2 regions of the Diaphorobacter sp. C33 genome follow, and region 1 is predicted to be linked to the other one. Evidence: predicted binding sites of a transcription regulator. Region 1 holds the regulator's gene; the other holds the start of a gene.
The links. Region 1 encodes FNR, which switches genes on or off when oxygen is low (the NO sensors DNR and NnrR bind a similar motif). Its sites were predicted from a motif close to TTGATNNNNATCAA; they were not measured.
Positions count from the first base shown of each region.

Region 1 (4,179 bases):
GCTGTCGCTTTTTCTGTTTACCGCAGTGGCGGGACGCCTGTGGTGCGGCTTCTCCTGTCCCCAGACCGTATACACGGAAATGTTCATGTGGATCGAGCACAAAGTCGAAGGCGACCGCAGTGCCCGTATGCGCCTGGACAATGGTCCGTGGACATTTGAGAAGATCTGGAAAAAATCTGTCAAGCAAGCCATTTGGATTGCGGTCGCATTCTGGACCGGCTTCACCTTCGTGGGCTATTTCGTTCCGATTCGCGAGCTGGGGGGAGAGTTGCTGGCCCTGCAAGGAGGGTGGCAGATATTCTGGGTGATCTTCTATGGGTTGGCCACGTACGGTAACGCAGGATTCCTGCGCGAGCAGGTATGCAAATACATGTGCCCTTATGCGCGTTTCCAAAGCGCAATGTTCGACAGGGACACGCTGGTCGTCTCTTACGATCCTGAGCGCGGCGAGCCTCGCGGGCCCCGTAACAAGACGGTAGACCACAAAGCTGCGGGACTGGGTGACTGCATCGATTGCACGCTGTGTGTCCAGGTCTGCCCAACGGGTATCGATATTCGCAACGGACTGCAATACGAGTGCATTGGTTGCGGTCTCTGCGTGGACGCTTGCAATACCGTGATGGATAAGATGAAGTATCCGCGCGGGCTGATTCGCTTCTCGACGCAGAACGGCGTCAAGAACCACTGGACCCAGTCGCAAATGCTCAAACGCGTGCTGCGACCCCGTGTGTTGTTCTATTCAGCGGTGCTGGTGGTGTTGTGCATCGGCATGCTGGCCAGCTTGGTGGTACGCACCCCGTTGAAGGTGGACATCGTGCGCGACCGCGCTGCGCTCTCGCGCATCGTGGCGGGAGGCAAGCTGGAAAATATCTACCGGCTGCAGATCATGAACGCCACGGAGGGGGCGCAGCGCTACACCATCAGCGCCCACGGCATGGAAGGGCTGGAAGTGGCGTCCGAGACCGCAATTGACATTGGACCGGCGGAATCCCGATGGGTGGTTGTCCGTCTTCAAATTCCGTATGGCTCAGCATCTCCCGGATCGCATACGGTGTATTTCGATATTCAAGCGCAGGGTGATAAAGCCCAAGTGGCAGAGAAATCCGTGTTCCTCGTGCCTCGCTGAAGGCGGTCGCGGAATGCAAATGAACAAGCTGTGCTCATAAATGAGCGAGGAGTTGGTATCGATGTCGAGTAATTCCCCCATGAATCTGGAAGACGCAGGAAAGCCTTGGTGGACGTTTGGCCATGTCTGGCTTGTCATCGCGGGGCCGGTGATTGTCATCATTGCGGGCTTCGTGACCCTCTGGCTGGCCGTGAGCCAACCCGACCCCGTCATCGCGGAAGACTATTACCAACGGGGATTGAACATCAACGAGACCCTGAAGGAGTCTGGAGGCGACATGACGCCTGCCATGAAGGGGCGCAACCATGCAGCTACTCCGCTGGAGGACCAACCGCGTTGACCGGCAGGGCGAGTCCTCTTTGCATGCCGCAGAACAGATGCTACGCTGTCAACTACACCTGCTAGGAGATGGGCGAATGTGGATGCAACGATTGATGTGGATCGCGTGGCCGGCCTTTTTGATGGCGGGCGTCATGGAAATGGTGGTGTTCGCCTTCGTGGATCCAGAAGCGCTGCAGTGGTTTGATCAACCCCTGCATCTCTCGCGCGAAGGTGTGTATACCATCGCCTTCTTCACGTTCTGGTTCGTACTCATGGCTTCCAGCGCATTGACTACGCTGTTGTCACTCTCGCCCTTTGAGTTGAATCGCTGCCCCGTGCCCAAAGGGGCGCGGCCGGCTGATTGCGCCAAATACGTTTCCTGATCTTTCCGCCGATCAGTTATGAATGAGCAAAAAACCGAGGCTTAATGGCAGGCTTGCTGGCTGTTGACAATGCGCTTCAGCGCATCGGTATCGACGATGCGCACATGGCGCTGTTTTACTTCCACAATACCTTCTTCCACGAACTTCGAAAACGTGCGGCTGACGGTTTCCAGTTTCAATCCTAGGTAACTGCCGATCTCTTCCCGCGTCATGCGCAGCACCAATTCGGATTGTGAGAACCCCCGGGCATGCAAGCGTTGTACGAGATTCAACAGGAATGCGGCAAGGCGTTCCTCGGCACGCATACTCCCCAGCAACAGCATGACCCCATGCTCGCGAACAATCTCGCGGCTCATGATCTTGTGCACATGGTGCTGTAGTGCCGTTACTTCGCGCGACAACTCTTCAATACGATCGAAAGGCATGACGCATACTTCGGCGTCTTCAAGCGCTACCGCATCGCAAGTGTGGCGGTCGCTCACGATGCCATCCAGGCCAATGATCTCGCCCGCCATTTGAAAACCCGTCACTTGATCGCGACCGTCCTCGGTGGCGACACAGGTCTTGAAGAATCCGGTGCGGATGGCAAAAAGGGATGTGAAGGGTTCACCGTTCCGGAAAAGCGTGCCGCCACGCTTGATCTTGCGTCGTACAGCAACAATGTCATCGATGCGCTTGAGTTGCTGGTCGTCCAGACCCACGGGCATGCACAGCTCACGCAGATTGCAGTTTGAGCAGGCAACTTTGATGGTCTGGAGATTCGTATGCATGGGAACCCTGTTCATGGCTTGAGCTTACCTCTGAACGGCTGGGAGACATGGAATGCCGTAGGCCGTTGGACGACTTTGAGCCGAAGTCAAATTGTCGCCACAAGGACCTTATGGGCGCTTGATCAACGTCAAGGACTCATGGGGGACTCTACGGCACAGTGATATGAAAGTGCAAGGAATCCCGTCATGACCGTTGTTACAACAGAGCTCCTGCGTCGCTTTGACGTTCCAGGGCCGCGCTACACCTCTTATCCGACTGCTGATCGTTTTGTCGAGGCCTTTGGCGAGCGGGAATACATCCTTGCGCTGCAGCAGCGTCGCGTGGGGTCGGTAGCCAAGGCGATGCCTTTGTCGCTTTATGTCCACATCCCGTTTTGTGAATCGCTGTGCTATTACTGCGCGTGTAACAAGATCATTACCCGGCATCCAGAGCGGGCAGAGGTCTACTTGCGTTACCTCAGCCGTGAGATCGACCTGCATACGGCGCACTGCGGTGTGGGTCAGCATGTGAGCCAGCTGCATTTCGGCGGAGGCACGCCTACTTTTCTGACGGATGACGGTTTGCGCGAACTGATGGGCATGTTGAGGCGCAGTTTCGTCCTCGTTCCGGGGGGGGAGTACTCCATAGAAGTGGACCCGCGGACCGTGGATGAAGCGCGGCTGGGATTGTTGGCGGAGCTGGGTTTCAATCGCCTGAGCTTTGGCGTGCAGGATTTCGACCCTGAAGTACAAAAGGCCGTGCACCGCATTCAGCCTGCCGAAAAGGTGTTCGCGTTGGTCGATGCGGCTCGGAAGCTCGGGTTTGAATCGGTGAACGTGGATTTGATCTACGGGCTGCCGCGCCAGACACCGGAGTCGTTTGATCGCACCTTGGAGCAGGTAGCCGAGCTGCGGCCAGACCGGATCGCGCTGTATGCGTACGCTCACTTGCCAGAACGCTTCAAGTCGCAGCGACGCATCATCACGGCCGAGTTGCCCATGGCTTCGGCCAAGGTGTCCATGCTGGCCCGGTCACTTGATGTGTTCCAGGAAGCCGGCTACGTCTACGTGGGCATGGACCATTTTGCGCTGCCTGACGATGCGCTGGCGGTGGCCAAGCGGCAAGGCAGGCTGCACCGCAATTTCCAAGGCTATAGCACGCAGCCCGATTGCGACCTGATTGGTCTGGGCGTTTCTGCCATCGGGCGCGTGGGCGCTACTTACAGCCAAAATGTGAAAACGCTGGACGAGTATTACGACTGCATTAACCAGGGGCATTTGCCTGTGGTGCGCGGGCTGGCGTTGACCAAGGACGACTTGGTGCGCCGCGCAGTCATCATGGCGTTGATGTGCCAAGGTGAATTGCTGTTTGAGCCGTTGGAACAGTCTTGGCTGATTGATTTCCGCAGTTATTTCGATGCGGAATTACAGCAACTGCAAGAAATGGCGGCTCAGGGCTTGGTGAAAATCAGTGATGAGGGCGTTGAAGTCACGCCCATGGGGTGGTATTTCGTGCGCGGCGTGGCCATGGTGTTCGACAAGTATCTGCAGGCTGACCGTAACCGCGCTCGCTTTTCCCGGATTATTTGACCCATGCTGT
Region 1 covers NZ_CP129980.1:335,247-339,425, forward strand. The annotation lists gene ccoG (cytochrome c oxidase accessory protein CcoG) at 1-1,126, shown strand, start outside; gene QY917_RS01625 (FixH family protein) at 1,188-1,466, shown strand; gene QY917_RS01630 (hypothetical protein) at 1,543-1,830, shown strand; gene fnr (fumarate/nitrate reduction transcriptional regulator Fnr) at 1,872-2,615, opposite strand; gene hemN (oxygen-independent coproporphyrinogen III oxidase) at 2,787-4,169, shown strand; gene QY917_RS01645 (sulfite exporter TauE/SafE family protein) at 4,173-4,179, shown strand, end outside.

Region 2 (4,179 bases), 540 kb from region 1:
ACCTTCGCCTTGGGCGTGTGCAACGGCTGCCAGATGTTTGCCGAACTGGCCGACATCATCCCTGGCGCGCAGGACTGGCCGCGCTTCACCACCAACCAGAGCCACCGCTTCGAGGCGCGCCTGTCGATGGTCGAAGTGCTGGAATCGCCCAGCATCTTCCTTCAGGGCATGGCCGGCAGCCGCCTGCCGATCGCTGTGGCGCACGGCGAGGGGTATGCCAACTTCCAGTACCGTGGCAATGCCGCCAAGGTGGTGCGTGCCATGCGCTTCGTGGACAACCATGGCCAGCCGACCGAGCGCTACCCGTTCAACCCCAATGGCAGCGCCGGCGGGCTCACGGCCGTGACGACGGCGGACGGACGCTTCACGGCCATGATGCCGCACCCCGAGCGTGTGTTCCGCAACATCCAGATGAGCTGGACCGATCTGGCCGCCACGGGGGGCAAGGACGCGTTCAGCCCCTGGATGCGTGTGTGGCGCAACGCACGCAAGTGGGTGGGGTGATCGACGCCGCGGCGCGCGGCTAGCAGCCGCCGCGCGCCTGGCACTCGGGCACGATGCGCCCGTGCGAATCGCGCCACTGCATCGGCGGACTGTCGGAAGACGGCGCCGCCGGCGCGGGTGGCTGCGGCGGCCGGTACGGATCGTGCAGCACGGTGGATGAGCCCACGCCGGCTCCGACGTGTGCGCCGCCCATGGGAACCGAGGCACCCACGCCCACGCCCCCAGTCACCTGGCCGCTTGGGTGCATTCCCACTCCGACGCCCACCGGCCCCACGCCGGTGCCCACCCCGGCTGATACGCCGCCCGAACCCACGCCGACGCCCACGCTGAACGGCCCCACCGGCACGCCCACGCCCAGGCGCGCCGACGGGCCGGTGCAGGCGGACAGCACCAGCGCGGCCAGCGCGGCTGCGGTGCGCACGGGGCGCGAGGACGCAGTGCGAGAGGGCATGCCGCCATGGTACGCCTGCCCACCGTATTGCAAAAACAATAGCTGTCAGCGCTTGTCCCACATGCGTTAGGGGTGTTTTCATTCAGAATGGCGGCTTCTTGAAAGGAACTCACCCATGGCCGGCGCCAGCCTTCTGACCCTGCTTGACGACATCGCCACCATCCTGGACGACGTGGCCCTCATGACCAAGGTGGCCGCCAAGAAAAGCGCCGCCATGGCCGACGACGTGTCCGTCATGACCAAGGTGGCGGCGCAAAAGACCGCAGGGGTGCTGGGCGACGACCTGGCGCTCAATGCCCAGCAGGTCACTGGCGTGCGGGCAGAGCGCGAGATCCCCGTCGTGTGGGGCGTCGCCCGCGGGTCCCTGGTGAACAAGGCCATCCTCGTGCCGGCGGCGCTGCTCATCAGCGCGTTCGCGCCGTGGGCCGTGACGCCGCTGCTCATGGTGGGCGGGGCCTTCCTGTGCTTCGAAGGCTGCGAAAAGCTCGCGCACAAGCTTTTGCACACGCCCGAGGAAGATGCCGTGCAACACGCGATCCATGCGCAGGCCAACGCCAATCCCAATGTGGACCTGGCGCGGGTGGAGAAGGACAAGATTAAGGCGGCCGTGCGTACCGACTTCATCCTCTCTGCTGAAATCATCGCCATCACCCTGGGCGCCGTCGCGGGCGCGCCTTTTGCGCAGCAAGTGGCGGTACTGGCGGGCATCGCCGTCCTGATGACGGTGGGGGTCTATGGCCTCGTGGCGGGCATCGTGAAGCTGGACGACCTGGGCCTGTGGCTCAGCCGCCAGGCCAGCAACGCGGCACAGGCCCTGGGCCGCGGCATCGTCGCGGCCGCTCCCTGGCTCATGAAGACGCTGTCGGTGGTCGGCACCGCAGCCATGTTCCTCGTCGGCGGGGGCATCCTGGTGCATGGCGTGCCGGCGCTGCACCATGCCGTCGAGGGCGTGGGCGCGGCGGTGCAGGGTTGGCCGCTGGGCGGACTGTGGTCGGTGCTGGTGACCAACCTGCTCAATGCCGTGGTGGGCTTGGTGGCGGGCGCCGTGGTGCTGGCGGGGTGGACGCTGGTGGGACGGCTGCGCGGCAAGGTGGCTGCCAATGGCACGCATTGAATGAGGCCATATGCCGCCGTTTGTGACGGAATAGACACATACGAATAGACACACAGATTCTGGGTTTGATCTGCAGCAATATTGACCATATTACTCGTGGGCTTAATACGTGCACGGGGGTCGTCCCCGGTCAACCCAACGTATCGAGTCAACATGAAAAAGAATCTTCTGGCCCTGGCCGTTCTGTGTGCGATGACCTCCGGCGCTGCCTTCGCGCAGCAGGTTGCGGAAGGTTCCTGGCTGGTGCGTGCACGCGCGGTGCATCTGGACAGCGCCAACAACGGTGCCGCCGGCGACGCGGGCGTGAGCATCAACGACAAGTGGATTCCTGAAGTCGACGTCTCGTACTTCTTCACGCCTAACCTCGCTGCCGAACTGGTCCTGACCTACCCGCAAAAGCACGACGTGCGCCTGAACGGCGACAAGATCGGCTCGCTCAAGCACCTGCCGCCCTCGCTGCTGCTGCAGTACCACTTCACGAACTTCGGCGCGTTCAAGCCGTACGTGGGCGCTGGTGTCAACTACACGCGCTTTTCCAGCGTGAAGCTGCCCGCGGGCCTGGACGTGAAGCGCAACAGCTGGGGCGGTGCCCTGCAAGTGGGCTTCGACTATGCGCTGGACAAGAACTGGTCCCTGAACGTAGACGTGAAGAAGGTGTACATCGACACCGACGTGCGCGGCGTGGGCACTTTCAAGGTCGACCCGGTGCTGTTCGGCGTGGGCGTGGGCTACCGCTTCTAAGCACGCAAGTTCCGTTCTTCATGGTGGGGTGGGCCGGCGCATGCGCCGGCCCTTTTTTTTATCCTCGGCGGACGGTAAATCGATGCTCTCATTGAAGGAGCTATTTGCGCTTGGTGGGCAAGCGCTTCCGCTTGATTTGATCCTTTATTGGCAGGGCGGCGAAAAAGCCAACCACAGCGGGCAATCCGGCACAAGAGGTGCACTGTGGATTGCCCTGCAGATCGCGCGTACGTCCTACCTGAAGAGGTGTCGTTGGACTGCACGGGCGATTTGGCCGCTGGCCTACGCTGCAGCGCTATGTCTGCAGTTTCTCCCCTTGCTCGGCTTGACGGCGTCCTTCACCACCTCGGCCTGGCACCGCCGCAGCCGCCCGCGGGTGTGGCCTCGGCCGACGAACGCGGCGAGATCCTGGCCGGCCTGTTGCAGCCGCAGGCGGCGCTCTCACCCAAGTATTTCTATGACCAGCGGGGCTCGGAACTCTTCGAGGCCATCACCCGCCTGCCCGAGTACTACCCCACGCGTACCGAGCGTGCCTTGCTGCGGCGCCACGGGCACGCCATTGCCCAGGCCGTAGGCCCGGCGCGTGTGGTGATCGAGCCCGGGGCGGGCAATTGCGACAAGGCGCGCGAGCTCTGCGCGCTGGTGCGGGCCACGCACTTCGTGGGCGTGGACATCTCCGCCGACTACCTGCGGGATGCCATCGCGCGCCTGCGCGTGGCACTGCCGGGCCTGCATGCCCGTGCCGTGGGCGCGGACATCACCCGGGGTGTGCACCTGCCGCCGGACGTTCCCGGCGCGCGCCGCCTCGTCTTCTACCCCGGCTCGTCCATCGGCAACTTCGACCCGCCCCAGGCACTGGCCCTGCTGGGGCACATGCGCGAACTGGCGCTGGACGATGGCGGCCTGCTGATCGGGTTCGACCTGCCCAAGGACGTGGCCGTGCTGGAGGCCGCATACGACGACGCCGCCGGCGTGACCGCGGCCTTCAACCGCAACGCGCTGGCCCACGTGAACCGCCTGGTCGGCAGCGACTTCGTGCCTGCGCAGTGGCGCCACCGCGCCTTCTTCAACCCCCATGCCTCGCGCATCGAGATGCACCTGGAGGCCGCGGGGCCGCAGCGCGTGCGCTGGCCGGGCGGCGGGCGCGACTTTGCGGCGGGCGAGCGCATCCATACCGAGAACAGCTACAAGTACCCGCTGCCGGATTTCACCGCGTTGCTGCACGAAGCGGGTTTCACGCGCACGCAGGCCTGGACGGACGATCGCGGCTGGTTCGCCATGGTGCATGCCCAGGCGTGATGCCGCCAGGGGATACCACATGCGCTTGCCACCCTCGACTCTCACGCTGCCGTCGTCGCCGCAGCAGTCG
Region 2 covers NZ_CP129980.1:879,697-883,875, forward strand. The annotation lists gene purL (phosphoribosylformylglycinamidine synthase) at 1-504, shown strand, start outside; gene QY917_RS04180 (hypothetical protein) at 524-955, opposite strand; gene QY917_RS04185 (DUF808 domain-containing protein) at 1,071-2,069, shown strand; gene QY917_RS04190 (OmpW family protein) at 2,223-2,810, shown strand; gene egtD (L-histidine N(alpha)-methyltransferase) at 3,108-4,109, shown strand.
Region 2: the regulator FNR is predicted to act here: its motif matches at 2,135-2,148, upstream of QY917_RS04190 (OmpW family protein).